Metabacillus sp. KUDC1714: one gene and its partner. The protein of the gene in region 1 binds, or shares a complex with, the protein of each later gene. Links are inferred from orthologs where the notes say so. Each region holds a gene or a part of one and is shown on either strand. Other genes may lie near its edges. The genes, in order: ptsP and HUW50_RS26040.

Region 1 (12,108 bases):
GTGGCTCCGGTTTTATTTGGAATACATGCAGTTTTTGCTGGTTTATCATTTATGACCATGCATCTTTTAGATGTTAAAATAGGGATGACATTTTCTGGTGGATTAATTGACTTCCTATTATTTGGTGTATTAAACTCACAAACAAATTGGTGGTTAGTAATCCCAGTAGGCTTAGTTCTCGCGGTTATTTACTACTTCGGATTTCGTTTTGCGATCCGTAAATGGAATCTTGCAACACCTGGTCGTGAAGATACTGAGGTCGAAACAACTGATGCACGCGATTCAAAACCAACAACTGCTGGTGAATTACCAGTGCAAATTTTAGAATCACTTGGTGGACAAGAAAACATCAAACATCTTGATGCATGTATTACTCGTCTACGTGTAACTGTAAATGATGCAAAAGAGGTAGATAAAAACCGCTTGAAAAAGCTTGGTGCATCTGGAGTATTAGAAGTTGGTAATAATATCCAAGCTATCTTCGGACCAAAGTCAGATAACTTGAAAACGCAAATTCAAGATGTAATGGCTGGAAAAAAACCAAGAGTAAATAAAACACATTCGCAAACTCAAGAAGTACAAGAACAAGTTGAAGATGTTGTGGCAGACGGTTTGAAAAATAATGTAGTTGAAGAAACACTTGTTTCACCTCTAACAGGGGAAATAAAGGAAATTACTGAAGTCCCTGACCAAGTATTTTCAGGGAAAATGATGGGTGATGGATTTGCAATCTTACCAACAAATGGAACGGTTGTTTCACCTGTCAACGGTAAAATTTTAAATGTGTTTCCGACAAAGCATGCAATAGGAATTCAATCAGATGGTGGAAAAGAAATCTTAATTCACTTCGGTATTGATACAGTAAATCTAAAAGGTGAAGGCTTTGAAACATTTGTTCAAGAAGGTGACATTGTAGAGCAAGGTCAAAAATTGCTTGAAGTAGATCTTGAATATGTGAAACAAAACGCACCAACAGTTATGACTCCAATAGTTTTCACTAACCTTAAAGAAGGACAAACAATAAAACTACAAGCAAATGGTAATGTAACTGCTAAAGACGAGAACATAATCTCGATTGAACAATAAGAAATAAATACGCCACACTTGTCTTTTGATTCGTGTGGCTGATAAAATAGTATTTTGTAGAATATTGTAACTTAAAGGAGAATGATGAAAAATGGCAGAAAAAACATTTACAGTAACAGCAGAAACAGGTATTCACGCTAGACCAGCAACAGTATTAGTACAAACAGCAAGCAAATTTGATGCAGATGTTAACTTAGAATACAATGGCAAAACAGTTAACTTAAAATCAATTATGGGTGTAATGTCTTTAGGTATTCCTCAAGGCTCTCAAATTAAAATTATTTCATCTGGTGGAGATGCGGACGAAGCAATCGCAGGTATCGAACAAACACTTAAAAATGAGGGGCTTGGCGAATAATGAGTGCGAACTTAAAAGGGATAGGAGCTTCAGCGGGTATTGCGATTGCAAAAGCGTACCGCTTGGAGGAACCTGAACTAAAGATTGAAAAAAAAGAGATAACAGACAAAGAAGCTGAAAAACAGCGTTTTGAACTGGCAATCAACCAATCAAAAGCTGAGCTTGAAAAAATTAAAGAGCATGCTAACCGTGAGTTAGGTGCGGATAAAGCTGAAATTTTCGCAGCTCATTTATTAGTATTAAGTGATCCTGAGCTGCTTAATCCTGTATTAGATAAGGTAAGCACTGAAGGTGTTAATGCTGAATTTGCAATGAAAGAAACGGCTGATATGTTTGTTTCTATGTTTGAATCAATGGACAACGAGTATATGAAAGAGCGCGCAGCAGATATCCGTGACGTTACAAAACGTGTAATCGCACATTTGTTAGGTGTTCAAATTCCAAATCCTAGCATAATATCCGAGGAAGTTGTGATTATTGCAGAAGATTTAACACCTTCTGATACAGCTCAGTTAAATCGTCAATTTGTAAAGGGATTTACAACAGATATTGGCGGACGTACTTCTCATTCAGCAATTATGGCCCGCTCAATGGAAATACCAGCAGTAGTTGGTACGAAACAAGCTACATCCAGTATTGAGAATGGTGTCATGGTAATTGTCGATGGACTTGATGGAGATGTAATTATTGATCCTTCATCAGAAGTTATTGCTCAATATGAAGAGAAAAAAGCAAAATACGAAGCTCAAAAAGCAGAGTGGGCGAAGCTAGTTAACGAGCCAACTGTTACAAAAGATGGCCAACATGTAGAGCTTGCAGCGAATATTGGTACACCTGATGATGTTAAAGGTGTATTAGAAAATGGGGGAGAAGCAGTAGGTCTATACCGTACTGAGTTCCTTTACATGGGTAGGGATCAGCTTCCAACAGAGGACGAGCAATTTGATGCTTATAAAGCTGTTCTAGAAAGAATGGAAGGAAAACCTGTTGTTGTTCGTACACTAGACATCGGTGGAGACAAAGAGCTTCCATACTTAAATCTTCCAAAAGAAATGAATCCGTTCTTAGGGTTTAGAGCGATTCGTTTATGTTTAGAAGAACAAGACATTTTCCGTACACAGCTACGTGCATTATTACGTGCAAGCAGCTATGGTAATTTGAAAATCATGTTTCCGATGATTGCAACAGTTTCTGAATTTAGAGAAGCTAAAGCAATTCTATTAGAAGAAAAAGAAAAGCTAGTTGCAAATGGTGTACAAGTATCAAATTCAATCGAAATTGGTATGATGGTGGAAATTCCATCTACAGCTGTAATGGCTGATCAATTTGCCAAAGAAGTTGACTTCTTTAGTATTGGAACGAATGATTTGATTCAATACACAATGGCTGCTGACCGTATGAACGAGCGTGTTTCATACTTGTATCAACCTTACAATCCAGCGATTTTACGCCTAATTTCAATGGTTATTGATGCAGCACATAAAGAAGGAAAATGGGCTGGTATGTGTGGAGAAATGGCAGGCGATCAAATTGCCATTCCATTATTACTTGGTCTAGGACTTGATGAGTTCTCAATGAGTGCTACATCGATCCTTCCTGCACGTACACAAATTAAAGAGCTTTCTAAAGAGCAGGCTCAAAGCGTTAAAGAAAAAGTTTTAGCAATGAGCACAACTGAAGAAGTTGTTGAATTTGTTAAAGAGACATTCCATATTTCATAAAATAAAAGGACAGGCTACTAGCTTGTCTTTTTATTTTGGTTAAATGTTATTGAGTACTAACAGAGGCTAGGTGCTTTCTGATGAACTTTCCATTTTATATTATGAGCTAAGTTGGGGAACCTACCTTTAAGAATGTACATTTTAGGAGGTTGTGTTTCAATGGAAGGAAACAATTTTCAGATTGGTGAAGAGGTATATGTAATATACCGAAATCCGCATGCTGCCAATGTAGCCAATATTGAAAAAGCAGAAATCGTAGAGCATCCAAATAATCCTAAAGAGTTAGCCCTGTTTCTACACGATGCTTATCATCCTTTAGCTGATGATGATGCTGTCTTTTCAAGCTTTGATGAGGCTGAAGAGCTATACAATCAATTATTTGATTATCAACAATACGATTAACAGGAAATATTTATTTCGATTAACAAATGGAGAATAAGCAAAGGTTATCCATATAGAAGTCTTTTCTATTTAGGAGATGAGATCAAATTGATTAAACCATTTGTACCGCAATTAGTATATATCGAGCCTAGAGCTTTAGAATATCCCCGTGGTGTTGAGTTGAAGGAGAAATTTGAAAAGATGGGGCTTGAGATCAGGGAAACAACATCTCATAATCAAGTTCGAAATATTCCTGGTAATAATCATCTGCAACAATATCGCACAGCAAAGTCTACGCTTGTAGTAGGTGTTAGAAAAACATTAGAATTCGATAGCTCCAAACCTTCAGCTGAATATGCAATTCCACTCGCAACTGGTTGTATGGGTCACTGTCATTATTGCTATTTACAAACAACAATGGGAAGTAAGCCATACATACGGACATATGTAAATGTTGATGAGATCCTTAATCAGGCTCAAAGCTATATGGAAGAGCGTGCACCACAGATTACACGATTTGAAGCATCATGTACATCAGATATTGTTGGAATAGATCATTTAACACATTCGTTAAAATCAGCCATTGAATTCTTTGGTCAAACAAATATGGGAAGGTTACGTTTTGTAACGAAATTTCATCATGTCGATCATTTATTAGATGCAAACCACAATGGGAAAACAAGGTTCCGATTTAGTATCAATGCTGATTATGTAATTAAGAATTTTGAACCAGGAACCTCATCTTTGGATTTACGTATTGAGGCTGCAGTAAAAGTGGCAAAGGCGGGTTACCCTTTAGGTTTTATTGTTGCACCAATTTATATCCATGAAAACTGGCAGGAGGGCTATAAAGTATTATTTGAAAAGCTTGATGCCCAACTTCCATCTGATGTAAGAGATGATATTACCTTTGAAATGATTCAGCATCGTTTCACCAAACCAGCAAAACGAGTCATCCAAAAAAACTACCCCAAAACAAAGCTTGAATTAAATGAAGAAGAAAGACGATACAAATGGGGAAGATATGGGATTGGAAAATACATTTACCCAAAAGATCAAGAACAAGAGCTTCGTGAAACACTTGAGGATTATGTCGATCACTACTTTCCAAATGCAAAGGTTGAATATTTTACGTAAAGGCAGGAGGTGAACCTGTCTTTCTTTTATGACTACCGTGTTATCCGACAATTGCTGGGGAAAGCCCCTGAGTAGGTGCCAATACACAATTGACTTTGCTGCTACATTTCTTCTATGTAAACGGATTTTTCCATTCCATCAACATACCATAATGACAAGAGTCCTCGTCCTCCAAATAATTTTCCACAGGACAAACCGGTGTTCTACCACAATGTAATAAGAAAGACATAACAGGATCTTTTAACTTCCCAGTTAATATTGCGTCCACATACTCATTAATCGAGTGATCTTTACTAACCTTATGATAGCCTGGTACCCTTCCACCTCCTATCAATCGTTCCAAATTTAACGAGATAACAATTTTATACATCGATTGCATTAACCACTTACCCACACCTAATTTCCGGTAAGAAGGTGCAACACAAATATCAACAACATACAAAGAATTGCCTGAAGGAAGATGATTAGTTATATACCCATTATCTGTGGCATCTTCCCACGAATGATATTGATGAACATTATGATCAAATTGAACAATCAATCCTGTCATGGAACCAATAATCCTACCGTCAATTTCAGCGCAGATGGCCCCTTCAGGAAAAAAGTTCACATGATTTTGTAACTGGTCTGTATTCCACCATAACTCTGAAGGAAATGGAGGTGGAAAGCTTTCTTTTTGAATCAAAAGCAACTGTTCAAAATCAGTTTGTGTATATTGACGAAAAACAGTCTTAACAGGTATTCCATCATTAAATAAATAAAGTTCTTTCCGAAACATTTGAGTTACCTCCTAAATAAAAAAATTAAAAATAAGCAGGCATTCATTTTCTAATAAGTATTAATTTTCAGGAGACTTTATTTCATACGTTATTTAGAAAGTGATAAAATAAACGTATCTATTATATATGGGGTGGCGAAAAATGAATCTAGGTTTTCAAGGAAAAAACGCACTTGTTATTGCATCAAGCCAAGGATTAGGAAAAGCAATTGCTCAAAAGCTTGCTGCACAAGGTGTTAATGTCATGATATCCAGTCGTGATCAGGAAAAATTAAAAGCTGTAAAAAAAGAACTAGAGCTTTCTAGTAAAGGGAAAATTGAATTTTATTCGTGTAATATAAAAAGTCCAAATGAAATTAAACTACTCATCGAAACAACGGTAGACGCATTCGGTTCAATTGATTTCCTTGTTAATAATGCAGGAGGACCACCAGCTGGAACATTTGAAGAAATGACAGATGATGATTGGCAACATGCTTTTGAATTAAATCTATTAAGCTATATTAGAATTATGAGAGAAATTTTACCACATATGAAGAACAACGGTGGGAAAATTGTCAATATAGCCTCATCCTCAGTAAAAGAACCGATTCCAGGATTGATCCTGTCCAATACTTTTCGAACAGGAATTGTTGGCTTAACAAAAACACTAGCAAGCGAGTTTGCACCATATAATATCTTAATTAACACGGTTGCACCAGGTAGGATTGCTACAGAACGAGTAGCGTTTTTAGATGCCGATGCAGCAGATAGGCAAGGAATGACAAAAGAAGAAATCGAAGAAAAGATGAAGAAGACGATACCGTTAGGACGATATGGAGAGCCAAACGAATTTGCGAATTATGTAAGCTTTCTATTATCTGATGCAAATAGTTATATGACAGGACAAACCTTATTAATTGATGGTGGTATGTTGAAGTCCATATAATAAATGGGGGATGACTCGAAAAATTCTTTATTTTATGTCATAAGCCAAATATTAATAATCAGGAGGAAACTTAAATGAAACCAACAGTTGGATTTATTGGCCTAGGGGTTATGGGGAATAGTATGGCAAATCATATCTTAAAAGCAGGTTACCCTTTAACTGTCTATACAAGGACGAAAGAAAAAGCGGAAGAACTTCTCAAAGTAGGAGCAAGATGGAAGGATTCGGTAAATGAACTTTCTAAAGCTAGTGATATCATTATTACAATGATTGGCTACCCAAAGGATGTAGAAGAAGTTTATTTAGGTCAAAATGGAATTTTACAAGCTGCAAAACCAAATACATATGTAATTGATATGACGACATCACAACCAACATTAGCTAAAAAAATTTATGAACAAGCTAGAGAAAGGAAAGTATATTCACTTGATGCTCCAGTTTCAGGAGGAGATATTGGTGCAAGAGAAGCAAGACTAGCAATTATGGTTGGTGGTGATAAAGCAGCTTTTGAAACATGTTTACCATTGTTTGAAGTAATGGGAAAAAATATTGTTTATCAAGGAGAAGCGGGTTCAGGTCAGCACACAAAAATGTGTAATCAAATTGCAATCGCCTCTGGTATGATAGGTGTTTGTGAAGCGATCGCTTATGCAAAAAAATCAGGCTTAGATGCAACCAATGTACTAAAGAGTATCTCAACTGGTGCTGCAGGAAGTTGGTCACTTAGTAATTTAGCGCCTAGGATGCTTGCAGATGATTTCGAACCAGGATTTTTTGTTAAGCATTTTATAAAGGATATGGGGATTGCTTTAGAAGAATCTAATAACATGAATGTAAACACACCAGGATTAGAGCTTGCACATACGCTTTATGAACAGCTTGCTAAGTCAGGTGAAGAGAACAGTGGAACACAAGCATTACTAAAGCTATGGAAGACCGAATAAAAAAATTCTAGAGCAAGAGCCTTCCATTTGAAACTAATTTAAATGGAAAACGTCTATTAAATGTGTCTAAAAGACAATGTGACCTCACATTGTCTTTTTCAATTGTAACTACGTTGTATTCACATTATTTTAATAATCTTAGGCTATAACTACACCTATGTTAGTGGTAAAATAAAGGGTGGACTAAAATGATAATATGAGCCTATTTTATAGATTCTAAAAAATAAAAAGGGAGGAACCTACTATGACAGAACAAGGCGCAAATGCATCTGAGCATCGTAAACTAAAAAAATCAAGATATGTTAGGATAAATGTATTCTTTTTCCTTGTCTTCTTACTGTTCGTTGCACTTATCGTTCGTTTAGGTGTCGTTCAAATTGTACAAGGTGAAGAATTTTCTAAGGAAGTAGCAAGAACTGAATCAGATTATGCAAGTTTACCAGCTCCTCGAGGGAAAATGTATGATCGTTACAACAGAGTAGTTGTTGACAACGAGAGTGTACCAGCAATTACATATACTGTTGACAAAACAACAAAGGCTGAAGACAAAATCGAAACTGCAAAAAAGCTTGCGGAGTATATTAATTACGAAACTGAATTTTTAGATGAAGAGCTAAAAGATCGAGATATAAAAGACTATTGGTTGGCGTCACATCCAGAAGAGGCTAAAAATCTGCTTTCAAAGAAAGAATTAGAATTAAAGCCTTCAGAAACGTATAAATTACAGGTTGATCGTGTGCCTGAAGTTGAAGTAGCAGCTATTAAGGGGAATAACAAAGAAAAAGAACTTGCCTATATTTACACACGTTTTTCCTCGGGTTATCAATATGAACCACAGGTTGTAAAATCCTTAAATTTAACGGATAAAGAAGTATCTCTAGTTGCAGAGCATTTAGAAGTACTCCCAGGTGTTGATGTAATCACTGATTGGGGAAGATCTTACCCGTATGAATCATTGCAAACGATCTTTGGTGGAATTAGTTCACCTGAACAAGGAATTCTTCAATCGCGTGAAGATTATTATACCGCAAGAGGCTATGCCCGAAACGAACGTGTAGGAACTTCCTATCTGGAATATCAATATGAAGATTACTTAAATCCGCAAAAAGCAAAGGTTGAGTATGTTTCAGATAAAAGTGGCAGCATTGTTTCTGAAGAAGTTGTTGATGAGGGACAAAGAGGGTATGACTTAAAGCTATCATTTGATATGGAGCTACAAATGAAGGTCGAAGAGATCGTAGAGGATGAATTACGAAAAGCAAGTTCAAGTCACTTTTTAATGGATCGAGCATTTGTTGTTATGATGGATCCTTATCAAGGTGATGTTTTAGCAATGGTTGGTAAGCAGCTTAATGATAAAAATCGAAGTGGAGAAATGCTTGACTTTGCTTATGGAGCTTTTGCTACCCAGTATGAAGCAGGTTCTACTGTTAAGGGAGCAACTGTTCTAGCTGGCTATCAGTTTGGAATGCCAATTGGTAAAACATATTATGATACTCCCCTTTATTTTAAAGGAAACCCAAAACCAATTGGCTCTTACAAGCCGTTAGGACTAATGTCTGATTTAAGTGCATTAAAACTTTCATCTAACGTATATATGTTTTATGTTGCGATGCTAATTGCAGATGTAACGTATGTAAAACATGGACCAATTGACGTATCAGCAGCGGATTTCCAAAGGCTTCGAAATTATTTTGCACAATTTGGCTTAGGAGTTCACACAGGCATCGATTTACCACAAGAGTCATCAGGTTTACAAAGTGTACCTGATACTGCAGGTAAGCTATTAAATATTGCGATCGGACAATTTGATACTTATACACCTCTTCAATTGGCACAATACGTTTCAGTTATTGCAAATGGAGGGTCTCGTGTTCAACCACGAATCGTTACAAGTATCCATGCACCTGTCGAAGAAGCTGAACTTGGACCAATTGTTGTTGATAAAGTTCCAAAAGTATTAAATAAAGTGAATAATACGAAAGAAGAAATTGAACGAGTTCAACAGGGATTTAAGCTTGTCGTTACATCAGGGACAGCTTCTAGATATATTGATTATGATGTAGCTGGTAAAACGGGTACATCACAAACTAATTATTATGGACCAAAACGTCAGTACTGGGGAAAAGAAACGAATAATTTAAACTTCGTTGGATATTATCCATCAGAAAATCCTCAGGTAGCATTTAGTGTAGTTGTTCCATGGGCAAGTAATGATAGTGATGCTGTAAACAAACATATTGCCAATCGGATCGTTAAAGCTTATATAGATCTTCAAAAGAAATACGTAACAACAACTGAAATAGACATGGAAGAAAGCACAAAAGAAGAGGATTAAATGCAACATTCTTATGGACTAATGCTTAACTCTATGTGAATTTTAAAACAAAAACGGAGTCTAAATCTCATGATTTAGACTCTGTTTTTTAATAAGGGATAGGAAAATAGAGTAAATTCACAAATAATAACTGGAATTTTAAACTAATTAAATGCTATGCATGCATATATTTCCCTACTAACTCTAGTACATAAATTCCGCTATTTTTCACAAAATAATCGTGTAAACTAAAAGGAGTGAAATAACTTGGCAAAACGTACAAAGAAAAACGATCCACAACAAAAAAATAAAAAGGGCTTTGATTCAGCCGTCATTGATTCAGAATTTAGCCATGAGCTAGGTAGTGCTGCAACAAATAAAATTCATAAAGACAAAGCGAAAAAAGAAAAGGCATCCAAAAATAACGGCGAATATAAGGGAAGTCATTAAGAGAGACCAAGTGTCTCTTTTTTCTATTACATTTGAGAAAATGAAGAGTTTGTGAGATTTATAATAAGATAATAGAAGACGACTCTACATCTGAAAAGGAACAAAGTTATGTGAACTTTCCCTAAATTAGAAAAGGGAATTAACCATTAAGAGCGAATACATACTTCTATGGTCGAATATATTTACCCAAAAGAATCTTCTTTATCAGCATTTCAACATTCAAAGAACAATGGTGGTTAAATGCCTACTTTATCAAAAAGTAAGGTAGATTAGATGACTACTGTACCGGTAAATTTGAGCAGAGACACATGCTCTTAAAAAGAATGTAAACGCTTACTATGATTGGAGAGGTTGGGATATATAGGATTTTATGAGAAATTTCTAGCTAAATTCATTCAGTTTAAAAGATATAGCCAATTTATTATTATTTGATTTTATTAAAATATTTTTTTGAGGAGGATCAATTAATGGAAGATATAAAGCAATGGTATTCTACTTATCCGGATCATATACCAAACGAAGTGGTAATACCTCCAATTTCCGTTCCCGAAATGCTTCAGCAAACTGTTCAATTCTATGGAAATCATGAAGCTGTTTCATTTTATAGTATTCGTTTAACATATAACGAGATTGCAAAAATGGTGTTTGCGTTTGCATCCTCTTTACAGCAATCAGGTGTTCAAAAGGGAGATCGTGTAGCTATTATGCTCCCGAACTGTCCTCAATATATTGTTTCTTACTTTGGTGCACTAACAGCTGGTGCAATCGTTACACAAATTAACCCAATGCTAGTCGAAAGGGAACTAGAGTATATTGTAAATGACTCTGATTCTGAAACGATCGTTGTATTAGATGCCCTCTATCCAAGAATAAAGGCCATTCAATTAAGGACAAATTTAAAAAATATTATTACAGTTAGCCTTCAACCTTCAGAAAAAAATCAACCTGAGGATTATACATTTGATAGATTTTTAGCAAAACAAACTGGTCAAGTGTTTCCAGTTGAATGTGAACCAGAGCATGATATTGCTGTTCTCCAGTATACAGGCGGAACAACTGGTAGATCAAAGGGGGCAATGCTTTCACATAAAAATATTGTAGCAAATGCTGTTCAATCATATGAATTTTTTAAAGATGAAATCGTATTAGGGAAGGAAAAGTGTTTAACTGTCATTCCCTTATTCCATGTTTTTGGAATGTCTAGCTGTATGAATCTCTCAATTCTCTGTGGTAATTCTATGATTATGCTACCGAGGTTTGATTTGGAAGAAGTGCTTCAAACTATCAAACGTGAGCAGCCATCACTCTTTCCGGGTGTACCAACAATGTATGTAGCAATTACAAATCACCCTAATGCGGAAGATTATGGTATTGATTCAATTCGAATTTGTAATAGTGGAAGTGCACCAATGCCAGTTGAGCTTTTAAATGAATTTGAGCGGAAAACTGGAGCGAAAATCTTGGAAGGTTATGGTCTTTCAGAAGCATCACCGACAACACACTGCAACCCTGCATTCGAAATACGAAAACCAGGTACTGTTGGCTTGGGGATGCCAAGTACTGCCTATAAAATCGTTGATGTTGGAACAGGAACACAAGAAGTTCCTATAGGTAAGCTAGGTGAACTAATCATTAAAGGACCACAAGTGATGAAAGGCTATTGGAATATGCCCGAGGAAACTGCTGTCACTCTCCGTAATGGTTGGTTATTTACAGGTGATATCGCAAGAATGGATAAAGATGGCTACTTATCGATTGTAGACCGAAAAAAAGATCTGATTATTGCCAGTGGTTATAATATTTATCCTCGAGATATTGAAGAAGTTCTTTATGAGCATCCGAGCGTACAGGAAGCAGTTGTTATTGGGGTGCCAGATCAATATCGTGGTGAGACAGTCAAGGCATTTATCGTATTAAAAGCAGGAAAAACAGCAACAAGTGATGAAATTATTCTTTACTGTCGCCAGCATTTAGCGGCCTTTAAGGTTCCGAAATACATTGATTTTAA
Region 2 (11,972 bases), 1.6 Mb from region 1 along the record:
AACTACTACCTATCATACCAAAAATATCAAGAAATGTTTGTTAAAAAAGTTTCAATTTTGTTAATGTGTACATTCTAAACGTTTAGGAGACGATAATTTGTATAACGGTAAGGGAGAAATATCCGCTTACTATTTCGTGAAAATTTCTTTAAGCTGTTAAATAATATAACTGATCTCAGGCACAGAGTATAGAATAAGCTATTTCTTCTTAATTGAACATGGCTTGGCATATTTTTAATTTGTTTTATTAGAGGTGGGACAATGATTAACAGCAAACCATTAGCGAAAAATAGCATTAGTGATCAAGAAATCATCACATCTATAGTTAATACGACAAGAAAAAAAAATTACGACAATATATCTAGAACAAAAGCATATCAAGACTTTTATGAACTTCATCCAGAAATTAAATGGTCATACCTTGCGAGTATGGTTTCTAGAAATGCAGGCTGGAGCATGACAGACCTGCAGGGGGAATGGTTCCGTAAAGCATTAGGTATGGACCAGAGATCTTTGCTTTTTATGATATATGAACGAGCAAATTGGACAATTTTTCAAGATGCATACCCTCAACTCTTACTTTATGAGTGGTCAAAAAAGTTAAATAAGCCACTTTTTTATTTATTCGATTTTTTTCAGGTATCTCAATTTATGTTAAAAGAATGGAATTATTTTTGGTGTAATAAACAAACAAATCGATTATTAACTGCACTTATTATTAATGAGCAAAATGTAATTCAAGTTCCTGTAATAAATAATAAACAGTATAAGAGCTTAGTTTTTAAAAAGAATCCTTATAAAATTCAAGATATGTTGCACTTTAGTACAGTTATTTTCCCAACCTTAAGTGGAGAACTTTTTGGTTTTTCTGTTTATAACTTTAATAATCTGACAAATAGGATTGAACTTGGTAAGCGATTGGCTTGGTTACTATTCTCCGCTGGTTTATATGAACAATTTTTGACTTTTTCCAGGTCTGTTCCACACACTGGTTCAAGATATGATTATGAACAAACCTTTCCCGAAAAAATTAAAAGGGAAACACCCTTATTACGAACAGCATATCCAATGGTTTCACATAGTATAGACGAAAAAAAACAAGATTGGTTTCATGGTCAAAATTCAAAAAAGTGGTTTAAAGAGCCCAAAATCCCGAAAAACTATGAACTAACTAATTGGTTTAGACATAAGCAAGATCAATTACATTTACTAACATTACTTCAAGAGTATTGGAGAAATGGATAAAGAAAGCAAGGACGGTAGTCCTTGCTTTCGTTTCATTGGTGAAATAGTTTTAAATACCCTATACCCTTTACGTTGAAGGTCGGTTAGGGCCATCCAGCTTTTTATCTCCTGTATTACGTGCTTTTTCTTCTACAGATTGTTGTTTACCTTTTGGTTTTTTAGCCATAGTTAGCACCTCCTATTAAGTAGTCTTTACTAACGTATTTGTTTCCATGCAGGTCGAACATAGATGTCGAAGGATGTACATTTTCATTTTCTTTGACGAATAGAAACTAGTTTTGTCAAGCATGAAGGTAGTCATAAATATTCAGCGAATTAATTAACAGGAAGAGGAGGGAGAACGTTGAAAAATATCATTGATAAGAGTGTAATTGAAGGAAAATTAGCAGAATTAGAACAAGAGCTTATGGCACTTGAGGAAGTATTTATAGCTAAGGTTTCAACTAATAAAATGGAGATTAAATTGCGGGAGGATGCTAGTCGTATTGATCTGCAGCTAACTGAACTAATTTCTTGTTTAAGCATTGAAAAAGAAACACAACTAAAGAATGATAGTTATCAGTCTCATGCTTCCTGCTTTCCTTTTGTAGCAACAAATATTTAAGTAATGTGCGTTATTTTAACTGATTTGGTATGATAAGTGCAGAGGTGAGCTTTAAATGGAATTAATCATGTTTTCAAAAGAGCTTCTGCAGCTTTTAAATGATTGTAAGGTTAGATTTGAAAAAATAAAGCAAAAACCAGAAAAAACTGAATCGCTTTTTTATAATGAGGTAAAGCCAGCATTTGAGATGGTTATGAAACAAGCAACTATGTGGAAGCCGTTAGCAGAGGCTTGGGTAAAGGAACATAAACCTAAATATATCCATCTTTCACAAATTGAATCAACTATTGATAATATTGAGCAGATTGTCCTACAGTCATTTTATAAGGATGTAAATAATCAAAGATTTCATAATCTCCATAATTCTGTGGAATATATCATTGATAGTATTCTGACAGAGATTGAAGTAGGGACTGACTAGAGCAGTCCCTTATTTACGTTCATATAAAATAAAATTTCTGTACTGTTGATAACACTTAACATCCAGCTCAAGCGCCCAACGACTAGTGAACTTCACAATCCTTTTACGCTAAGTCAACTTTGAATCGCTGTCTCTCTTAGTTATACGTAGCTAAACAGGTGTTTGCGCTTCTGTACATTACTTTTCTGTCTTAATACTAACTGGATCTTGATCTTCACTTGCGACTGGTTCAATAGCATATGCTAAATGTTCAGTTTCCTTAGCAGAAACTTCTTGTCCATGTTTTGGAATTGTAGGATCATGTCCTCTTTCTTTATGGTTAAAATGTTTCCCTCTTGCCAAGATAATCCCCCCTTAATGTGTTCCCTTCTAATATGAGCAAATCAAGCAATATTCATGTATTGAATTTTGTTTCACCCAATAGGCATTTTATTCATATAGTAAGAACAACTAGGATTCGATCAATGGGAGGAGGAATTTTTGATGAATCAACAACATGCTTTTCAAAGAAGGAGAAGAAGAGAAAGTCCATACTATCCACCAGTTCAGACTTTTCCTTTTTTGGAGCAACAGACATCTGATTTTCAAAATGGCCAAAATATGAATACTTCAACGTATCAGCAACAATATCAAAACCCGTATTATCAACCCTATCAGCAACAATACCAACCACAGTTTCAAAATCCTTATCAACCATTTTATGGAAATGGGAACAATAGTATGTTAAATGGACAGTATATGAACTCGCAATATCCAACACCATATCCTAAGCCAGTACCAAACTTTAAGCAACAGCCAACAGGTTTTCAGACTGTTATTTCACAATTTAAAAAATCTGATGGTCAATTAGATATTAACAAAATGATGGATACAGCAGGACAAATGATGAGTGCTGTAAATCAGATGGGAGGGCTATTTAAAGGGGTTACCTCAATGTTTAAATAAAAGAAAAGAGCAAATACGAGGGAGACCTCATTTTTGCTCTTTCTTTAAATGTGTAGCAAGTAGTTGTTTCACTTCATTATAAGATAATCCTGATTGAGCGTTTAAACGTTTAACTTCATCCACATTAGTATTCGAGTATTTTTTTGTGCTAAAAAGTTTCAACATATTCATTCCCTTGATTTTTCTCTTCCAATCGTTCTTTCCTTACACGTAGTGCAAAGTTTGCACTTTGTAAATTTGAGATTGCCAAAGAATTTTCTGGACAGGCAAAATCACCATTTTGGTGTGATTTTAGTTTTTCAACAAGTACACTTATTACGTCTTCAACTTGACACCCATTGACGCCTTCCTTATCAATAGCACCAGTTTGGAATTTGATATTAATGTAGTGATTACTGTTTCTATTCATTTGAATTTCTCTCCCTCGGGTACATTTTCAACAATTAAATTTATGCTATATGAAAACAACTTAAATCAACAATTCATAAACCTCATTTAATTGGTTGCCCCTAATAAAATCTTGTTCATTAAATGCATATTTAATTTCATCAGGTAAAACATTGTTTAGAAATTGAATCTCATCTTCATCCAGTGTTAACACTAAGTCTCTTTCAGTTTTAAATTGTCCTTTTTCTAATTTTAAGCTAATTCTTTTAGCTACTGAGCTACTATCATAATTTGAAATTGCTTCTGTTAAATATCCTAATGTAAAATCCATGGTAATCAGTCCTTAAAAAAGTTTTTGAATTCTGTTGAAGTTTCAGACGTTTTTGAATAAGGATTATCTTTACTAATATTTTTGCTATCTAAATTTGTTTTGATTACGAGAGTTGGGGATGAAGTTGGTTCTGCGATAACACGATCGTTTAACTCATCGAAGTCAGGCAGATCTGATTTCTTTTTGTCCATTTTTTACACCTCCATGCTTTAGTGTTTGAAGTAAAGAGGATTTCTCTCACGTCAAAATTTGGATTTTTTTATCGTCATAGATTTTTCTTAATGTGTAATAGTAAAGTTAAGAGGTGATAAAAATGGTGAGAATAAAACGTAAACAATCAAGAAAAAACGAGGTAACAGCTTCTGCAAAAGATTTAGCGAACGATCCAACACCAGAAGAAAACCCTAAGTATGGTGGTAAATCACATAAAAACAGTTAAGGTCAGACTCAGGGAGTGTCTGACCTTTTCACTGTATTAACATTATGTTATAGTAAAATTTTTATAAATCATCTTCTATATAAAAGTGTTCTGATTTTTTGGGTATTGTAACAATTAGGGAATCTTTTTTAAAAGTTGTTTTAATATCATTTTCTTTAACAGGATAAGGTAGTAGAATTGTTCTTGATAAGCTATCAAGTGATGTATAATTTCTAAATGTAGATGACTTTTCATTAAATTCTTTAATTTCTTCGCGATTCGTGATAGAAATCGTTAAATATTGGTCAAATAGCTCAAGTCTAACTTGTTCTTTTTTAACGGGAGGAATTTTTAATTCTACTATACAATTTTTATCTGTTTCATATGTGTTAACATGAATATGGTGATAGGGAAATGAATCAGTAAGCATTGTATCAAATTCATTCATAAATTGCTTTAATGGCTCTGTGCGAAAAAACTGATCAACAATTTGGAAAAAGTCTATCTGTTCTATTGGTTGCACCTTATTTTTATTAACCAAATTATCCTTTTTTCTCATTTTAACCCACCCTACATAATATAAATTACAAATTATTATATGAAGAGTTTGAAAAAAGGTTTATGGTATTTAGATATAAGATATTTTGTTTAGGTAAATCATTCCGTTGTTCATAACGTTTTGAATATACTGGAAGTAAATATAAAAGCAAAGAGGAGGATTTTTATGTTAAAATCATTATTTGGAAAAAAAGAAAAAGTGACTAAAGAATCAATTTTTGCCCCTTTAACTGGAAAATTGTTAGATATAGAAGAGGTACCGGATCCTGTATTTTCTCAAAAATTGATGGGGGAAGGGATGGCGATTGAGCCAACAGAAGGCGTTATTGTAGCTCCTATTGATGGACAAGTTATTCAAGTCTTTCACACAAAACATGCTATTGGACTGCGTTCGCAAACAGGATTAGAGCTACTAATACATATTGGGCTTGAAACAGTTAGTATGAATGGAGATGGCTTTGATGTTCATGTTAAAGAAGGTCAAAAGGTAAAAGTGGGTGATCCATTAATTACCGCTGATCTTTCCTTGATAAGGGAGAAAGCCGCAAGCACAATTACGCCAATCGTTATCACGAACTCAGATATTCTAGAAAACATCACAAAAGTTTCATCAGGAAAGGTAATAAAAGGAACCTCAAATATACTAGATGTAAAAGTTAAGTAATTCATATTTACACATTAAATAAAAATAGTTTTTATTCAAAGCAGAAAATATTTCTGCTTTTTATTTATTTGCGAACATTTATTCGGTAAAATAGGAACTGAACATCCACATTTGTGTAGGATGAAGATAGAGGTGGAAATAAAATGGAATTTAGAAAATCGTTAACAAGTCTTCTTCATGCTTTAAAACAAGAAAAAGAATTTTGTGAACAAATTGTTCACTGGCATACGATCCCATCTAAAGAGGCGGAAGCGGTTGATTTGCCTGATGATATAGATATACGCTTAAAAACAGCCTTGCAAAACAGAGGAATTTCAGAATTGTATACACATCAACATGAGGCCTATCAATTTGCGAATAAAGGCTCAAACTTTGTTGCTGTCACACCTACCGCATCAGGAAAAACGTTGTGTTATAATCTTCCCGTCTTGCAAAAAATTTTAAATGATGAATCAAGTAGAGCATTATATCTTTTTCCGACAAAGGCACTTGCACAGGATCAAAAATCGGAATTAAATGAGATTATAACTGAAATGTGTGTCGGGTTGAATTCCTATACATATGATGGTGACACGTCACCCGCAATTCGACAGAAGGTTAGAAAGGCAGGACATATCGTTATTACGAATCCAGATATGCTGCATTCAGCGATTTTACCACATCATACGAAATGGGTATCTCTTTTTGAAAACCTAAAATATATCGTAATTGATGAGCTTCATATTTATCGTGGAATATTTGGCAGCCATGTTGCCAATGTTATAAGACGCCTTAAACGAATTTGTCAATTTTATGGAAGTAACCCGCAATTTATATGTACATCTGCAACAATAGCAAATCCTAAGGAATTAGCTGAGACACTGACAGGTAAGGAGATGGAGCTCATTTCTAAAAATGGGGCCCCATCAAGTAAAAAGCATTTTATTTTTTATAATCCACCAATTGTGAACAAGCCGTTAAATATAAGGAAAAGTGCAACGCTTGAAGTGAGAAGGCTTGCAGGGCATTTTTTAAAAAATAAAATCCAGACGATCGTTTTTGCTCGAAGTCGAGTACGAGTGGAGATCATATTAACGTATTTGCAAGAACTTATAAAAAACGAACTAAAACAAAAGTCAATTCGTGGATATCGTGGAGGATATTTACCAAAACAAAGAAGAGAGATTGAACAAGGTCTGAGAAACGGAGACGTGTTAGGCGTTGTTAGTACAAACGCACTTGAACTAGGGGTTGATATCGGTAGGTTGCAAGTTTGTATCATGACTGGTTATCCTGGAACAATTGCTAGTGCATGGCAGCAAGCAGGTAGAGCAGGAAGAAGACAAGGGGAAGCAGTGATAATAATGGTTGCGAGCTCTAGTCCACTAGATCAATATATTATTCAAAATCCTAATTATTTCTTTGAACAAAATCCTGAAACAGCTATCATAAATCCAGACAATCTCGTCGTCCTTGTAGACCATTTGAAATGTGCAGCTTTTGAGCTTCCTTTTAAAAATGGTGATACATTTGACGGACTTGAATTAGAAGATATATTACAATTTTTAGCAGAGGAACGGGTCCTATATTATAACGACAACACATACCATTGGATGAATGATTCCTTCCCAGCGCATAACATTAGCCTTCGTTCAGCTTCTCAGGAAAATGTCATAATTATCGATCAATCTGATATTGCGAGTGTAAAGGTGATTGGGGAAATGGATCGATTTAGTGCGATGACTCTTTTACACGATGAAGCGATTTATTTACATCAAGGGGTGCAATTTCAAGTGGAAAAGCTTGATTGGGAGGAGAAAAAAGCATTTGTAAGGGAAGTGGATGTTGACTATTTTACAGATGCAAATTTGGCTGTACAACTTAAGGTTTTAGAAGAAGACATGCTCATAGAGAAAGAAAGTGCTGGGTATGGATTTGGCGATGTAACCGTTCAAGCGATGGCAACGATTTTTAAAAAAATAAAATTTGATACTCATGAAAATATCGGTTCAGGTCCTATCCATCTTCCAGAAGAAGAACTCCATACAAATGCAGCGTGGATAAGTATACATTCATTTAATAAAGAAGATATGTCAGAAAAACGTCTAGAAGAATCATTGATTGGAGTAGCACATGTACTTCAGCATGTAGCACCATTAAAAGTAATGTGCGATCCGTCTGACCTGCACGTTGTTGCTCAAATCAAAGCGGTCCACAATAATAAACCAACTATTTTTTTATATGATCGATACCCAGGAGGCGTGGGATTAGCAAAGAAAATTTACGAAACAATGAATTCTGTCCTATTAGAAGCGCTCAATTTACTGTCAAATTGCCCATGTCACAATGGCTGTCCTTCTTGCATTGGGACTGAAAGCATCTCAAATTCAATCAAAAAAGATACGTATCTGCTTCTTACAAAACTTGCTATTAAGGAATAACAGCACCAACTAAATTGAAGGAAAATCATCGTAGCTCTGTCCTATTCCTCCATACTAAAATAAAGGATGAGGCAAATGTCGTTAAAAAATAAATTAAATAGGTTGAAAAAGCATGTGATTAGAGAAGAAAAAGATTCAAGTGATCAACAGGTAGAACATGATCCAGTTGATCACTTGTGGAAAGAGCATCAAACTTCTGTCTTTTCATATGATAAGCAAGTCTGTCTAATAAGGGAAGTGACCTATCCTTTAGATTATAAACACGGACATTATCAGCTTGGTGAATTCCATAAGATTGTTTCGATGTGGAATGAGAGTGATCAAACCCATCCGTTATCTTGTAAAGGTCATGATGCAAGTGAATTGTTTTTCTTTGATACTGAAACAACAGGACTTGGCGGGGGAGCGGGGAACACGATCTTTTTATTAGGTCAAGCTCAGGTTTTTGCTGATCGTGTTGTCATTAAGCAGCATTTATTACCTAAACCCGGCAATGAAGTTGCCTTATATCAAAGTTTTTTACAAGGAATTAATAGTAAAACTCTTGTTACTTACAATGGCAAAGCATTTGATTGGCCACAAGTAAAAACTAGGCACACGTTAATACGAGATTCTGTCCCAAGTCTTCCGGCTTTTGGTCATTTTGATCTGTTTCATGCTGCAAGGAGGCTTTGGAAAAATGAGCTTGAATCCGTAAGACTTGTTAATGTAGAAACTGAAATCCTTAATATTACCCGAGAAAATGATATTCCTGGGTTTCTAGCACCAATGCTCTATTTTCAATTTGTTAAACAACAACAACCAGATATCATAATGGGAGTCCTCAAACATAATGAAATTGACGTATTATCGCTTATCACTCTATATATCCATTTATCTATAAAACTTCTAGAAACAGATAATGAAGCAAATGCATCAGAGCACTATGAAATTGCCAGATGGTTAGATTATATAGGGGAAAAATCATCTGCATTTTCAGCTTATCAATCCTTAATGGAAAAAGAACCAAATAATAAGGATGAAGCAAATTACAATCTCTCACTGCATTATAAGAAACAAAAAGAATGGAATAAAGCGATAGAATCATGGAAGGAAATAATCCACTCATCAAATAATAAAACTATTACCTGTAAAGCATCAATTGAATTGGCTAAATACTATGAACATAAGGAAAAAAACTATGAGGATGCAATCCACTATAGTGAACTTGTGTATAAGGTGGTAAATGAAAGCGAGCAAGTTTTACTGAAATTAGATATACGTGATGTTGAAAAAAGAATAAATAGACTGAAGCGGAAATATTCAGAAAATATTGCCCGGGTAAGCGCAAAAAGTGAGTAAATTCGTCAAAAAAATGACGAAATTATGAATTTATATAGATCAAGCAATAAACCAATTGTAGATCTCTGTTGAACGATGTAAAATAAGTGACTGTACGAACTTTTAAAAGGGAGAAGAATATTGTGTACAAAAATATATTATACTTGTTTTTCATCGTTATCGTTTTAACAATTTTTATTTTCACAAACTTTAAAGAAAGCTTTTATGCTTTTCTATAAAATTAGGTACTTGCATTAGTACATGTACATCCCTTTCATCATAGGCTAGAAGTGTAAGACAAATGATTGAAAGGAGAATGATATATGCATTGTAGACCGAAAGTAATGGCACCTATCGTACACCCAACTAAATGTTGTGTACAAAATAATTATTCTGAAACGATCGTACCACACATCCATCCACAACACACAACAACTGTGAATCATGATTTTTATAAGCATCAACACTATTTCCCGCAAACTCAATCAGTTGAGAATGAGGTAACACATCAACACTTTAACGTTTACGGTCAAGCTCCAGCTCCAGGTTTTGGTTTCGGAGGTCCTGGTTTCGGAGGCCCAAGACCTCGTCCAGGATTTGGACCTGGTCCATTTGGTCGATAAGTAAACGGATTAGGAGCTGAATTTTCAGCTCCTATTCTTATTATAAAAAGTTCCCAAAGTTAGATGCTTTTTTTACGTACTCATTATTTATCGTTATAATGTGTGGTATTATTTCGTATATTGATAAGGTGATTAATGTGAAGGTTTTAACAATCTCTGGCTATAAATCGTTTGAATTAGGAGTTTTTAAAAATGATGATCAAGCTGTACAATACATTAAAAAAGCAATTGAAAAATCGTTACTTGGTTTCTTGGAAGAAGGGCTCGAATGGGTAATCATTAGTGGGCAAATGGGTGTAGAATTATGGGCAGCTGAGGTTGTATTTAACTTGCAAATGGAATACTCTGATTTAAAGCTAGCTATTCTAACGCCTTTTCTTAATCAAGAAAGTAAGTGGAATGAAATAAACAAAGAATATTATGAATTTATCTTGTCTCAGGCTGATTTTGTTGATAGTATTACAAAACGAGAGTATGAAAGTCCAGTACAATTCCGTCAAAAGAATGAATTTCTTGTAAGTAAAAGTGATGGTCTGCTTCTTTTATTTGATGAAGAAAAAGAGGGCTCTCCAAAGTATTTATTGGAAACTGCCAGAAAAAAGCAAGAATTAACTAGTTATTTCATTGGATTCATTACTTTTTCCGACCTTCAACTAGTTGTGGAGGAAGAAAATATGAAAAATGCTGATTTTTGGTGATTCGTGTAAGTTAATAACGGAAAATAGCGATTGAACGAAATTGACAATTAGCGAGATTTCTGAAAAAATATAGGTTGATGACTTCGCTATAAGAGGTGAAAGATATGCTTTCAGATAAAGTAAAATTAACGGCAAAAGAAATTTTAGAACGAGAATTTAAATCAGGAGTAAGAGGCTATAAACAAGAGGAAGTTGACAAGTTTTTAGATCTTGTTATAAAAGACTATGAAACATTCCATCAAGAAATTGAAGATCTACAACAGGAAAATCTTCGTTTGAAGAAGCAATTAGATGATACATATAAAAAACAACCACCAGTTCAAACGAACACAACAAACTTTGATATTTTAAAACGATTATCTAATCTTGAGAAACATGTATTTGGCAGTAAGCTATATGATTAAATAATCCATTTTTTTACACTTGTTTTATGAGAGATATTTAGGTATACTTAATTTTGCTGTTTCATTAATAACGTTCAGGTAATCGCTGCAGTCTTTAGGATTGTAGAGGAAAGTCCATGCTCGCACGGTGCTGAGATGCCCGTAGTGTTCGTGCCTAGCGAATTCATAAGCTAGGGCAGCAATGAGCTTTTAGCTCGGCTGACGGCAGGGAAAAAGCCTAAGTCTTCGGATATGGCTTGACTACCTTGAAAGTGCCACAGTGACGAAGTCTTACAAGAAATTGTAAGAGTGGAACGAGGTAAACCCCACGAGCGAGAAACCCAAATTATGGTAGGGGCACCTTCTTGGAGGAACCAAACGAAGAGAAGGACAGAAGCTTTACAAGCATCTGTAGATAGATGATTACCACCTGAGTACGAGGCTTTGCCGCTTGTAGTACGATGGAACAAAACATGGCTTATCGAACGTTATTAATCAGTATGAAAACATATGCACAAGGGGCTGATCAATTCAGCCCCTTTTCATTTACATATTTTCTGGTTATATCATGTCAAAATAGACGATGATGTTATAGTGAAAAGTCTTGTCCTGTAATAAGGGAATTGGTCGCTAATTAACATACATATTATATGCCTATTATAGGTAATAGGGGTAAAGGTAGGGTGAAAAATGAATAAGTTAACACTTATTGCAACATCAGCAATGGGTTTAGAAGCTATTGTTGGGAAAGAAGTTAAGGATTTAGGGTATGAGTGCAAGGTAGAGAATGGCAAAGTAACTTATGAAGCTGATGAACTTGCTATTTGTCGATCAAATTTATGGTTACGAACAGCTGATCGTATTAAGATTAAGGTTGGAGAATTTCAAGCAAAGACCTTTGATGAGCTTTTTGAAAAAACTAAAGCGTTAAACTGGGGTGATTACTTACCAGTAA

What was found.
Region 2: the proteins of ptsP (region 1) and HUW50_RS26040 are in contact, whole or in part, in an NMR structure (PDB 2MP0), measured with the Escherichia coli proteins. The link is inferred for Metabacillus sp. KUDC1714 from one-to-one orthologs.

Annotation. Positions count from the first base shown.
Region 1 is NZ_CP055263.1:3,989,772-4,001,879, forward strand. The notes cover bases 811-3,804. They hold ptsP (phosphoenolpyruvate--protein phosphotransferase), read left to right. Parts: upstream 811-1,443; coding sequence 1,444-3,165; downstream 3,166-3,804. Other genes in these bases: ptsG (glucose-specific PTS transporter subunit IIBC), read left to right, coding at 811-1,086; HUW50_RS18315 (phosphocarrier protein HPr), read left to right, coding at 1,178-1,444; HUW50_RS18325 (transcriptional regulator SplA domain-containing protein), read left to right, coding at 3,325-3,567; splB (spore photoproduct lyase), read left to right, coding at 3,655-3,804. Outside these bases: more of ptsG, read left to right, coding at 1-810; more of splB, read left to right, coding at 3,805-4,683; HUW50_RS18335 (GNAT family N-acetyltransferase), read right to left, coding at 4,796-5,461; HUW50_RS18340 (SDR family oxidoreductase), read left to right, coding at 5,604-6,389; HUW50_RS18345 (NAD(P)-dependent oxidoreductase), read left to right, coding at 6,464-7,333; HUW50_RS18350 (peptidoglycan D,D-transpeptidase FtsI family protein), read left to right, coding at 7,578-9,671; HUW50_RS18355 (hypothetical protein), read left to right, coding at 9,918-10,100; HUW50_RS18360 (long-chain-fatty-acid--CoA ligase), read left to right, coding at 10,568-12,108. UniProt on the Escherichia coli protein: General (non sugar-specific) component of the phosphoenolpyruvate-dependent sugar phosphotransferase system (sugar PTS).
Region 2 is NZ_CP055263.1:5,615,767-5,627,738, reverse strand. Bases 3,967-6,824 are described here. They hold HUW50_RS26040 (PTS sugar transporter subunit IIA), read left to right. Parts: upstream 3,967-5,075; coding sequence 5,076-5,573; downstream 5,574-6,824. Other genes in these bases: HUW50_RS26035 (DEAD/DEAH box helicase), read left to right, coding at 5,717-6,824; HUW50_RS26045 (Hsp20/alpha crystallin family protein), read right to left, coding at 4,434-4,910; HUW50_RS27360 (hypothetical protein), read left to right, coding at 4,247-4,372; HUW50_RS26050 (hypothetical protein), read right to left, coding at 3,967-4,124. Outside these bases: HUW50_RS26090 (DUF2515 domain-containing protein), read left to right, coding at 262-1,245; HUW50_RS26085 (spore protein), read right to left, coding at 1,313-1,411; HUW50_RS26080 (hypothetical protein), read left to right, coding at 1,589-1,849; HUW50_RS26075 (DUF1798 family protein), read left to right, coding at 1,905-2,270; HUW50_RS26070 (hypothetical protein), read right to left, coding at 2,448-2,612; HUW50_RS26065 (YppG family protein), read left to right, coding at 2,754-3,215; HUW50_RS26060 (Acb2/Tad1 domain-containing protein), read right to left, coding at 3,364-3,624; HUW50_RS26055 (sigma-G-dependent sporulation-specific acid-soluble spore protein CsgA), read right to left, coding at 3,685-3,933; more of HUW50_RS26050, read right to left, coding at 3,939-3,966; more of HUW50_RS26035, read left to right, coding at 6,825-7,993; HUW50_RS26030 (ribonuclease H-like domain-containing protein), read left to right, coding at 8,069-9,334; HUW50_RS26025 (CotD family spore coat protein), read left to right, coding at 9,637-9,936; HUW50_RS26020 (SLOG family protein), read left to right, coding at 10,074-10,634; cell division regulator GpsB, read left to right, coding at 10,739-11,038; HUW50_RS26005 (THUMP domain-containing class I SAM-dependent RNA methyltransferase), read left to right, coding at 11,708-11,972. UniProt on the Escherichia coli protein: The phosphoenolpyruvate-dependent sugar phosphotransferase system (sugar PTS), a major carbohydrate active transport system, catalyzes the phosphorylation of incoming sugar substrates concomitantly with their translocation across the cell membrane.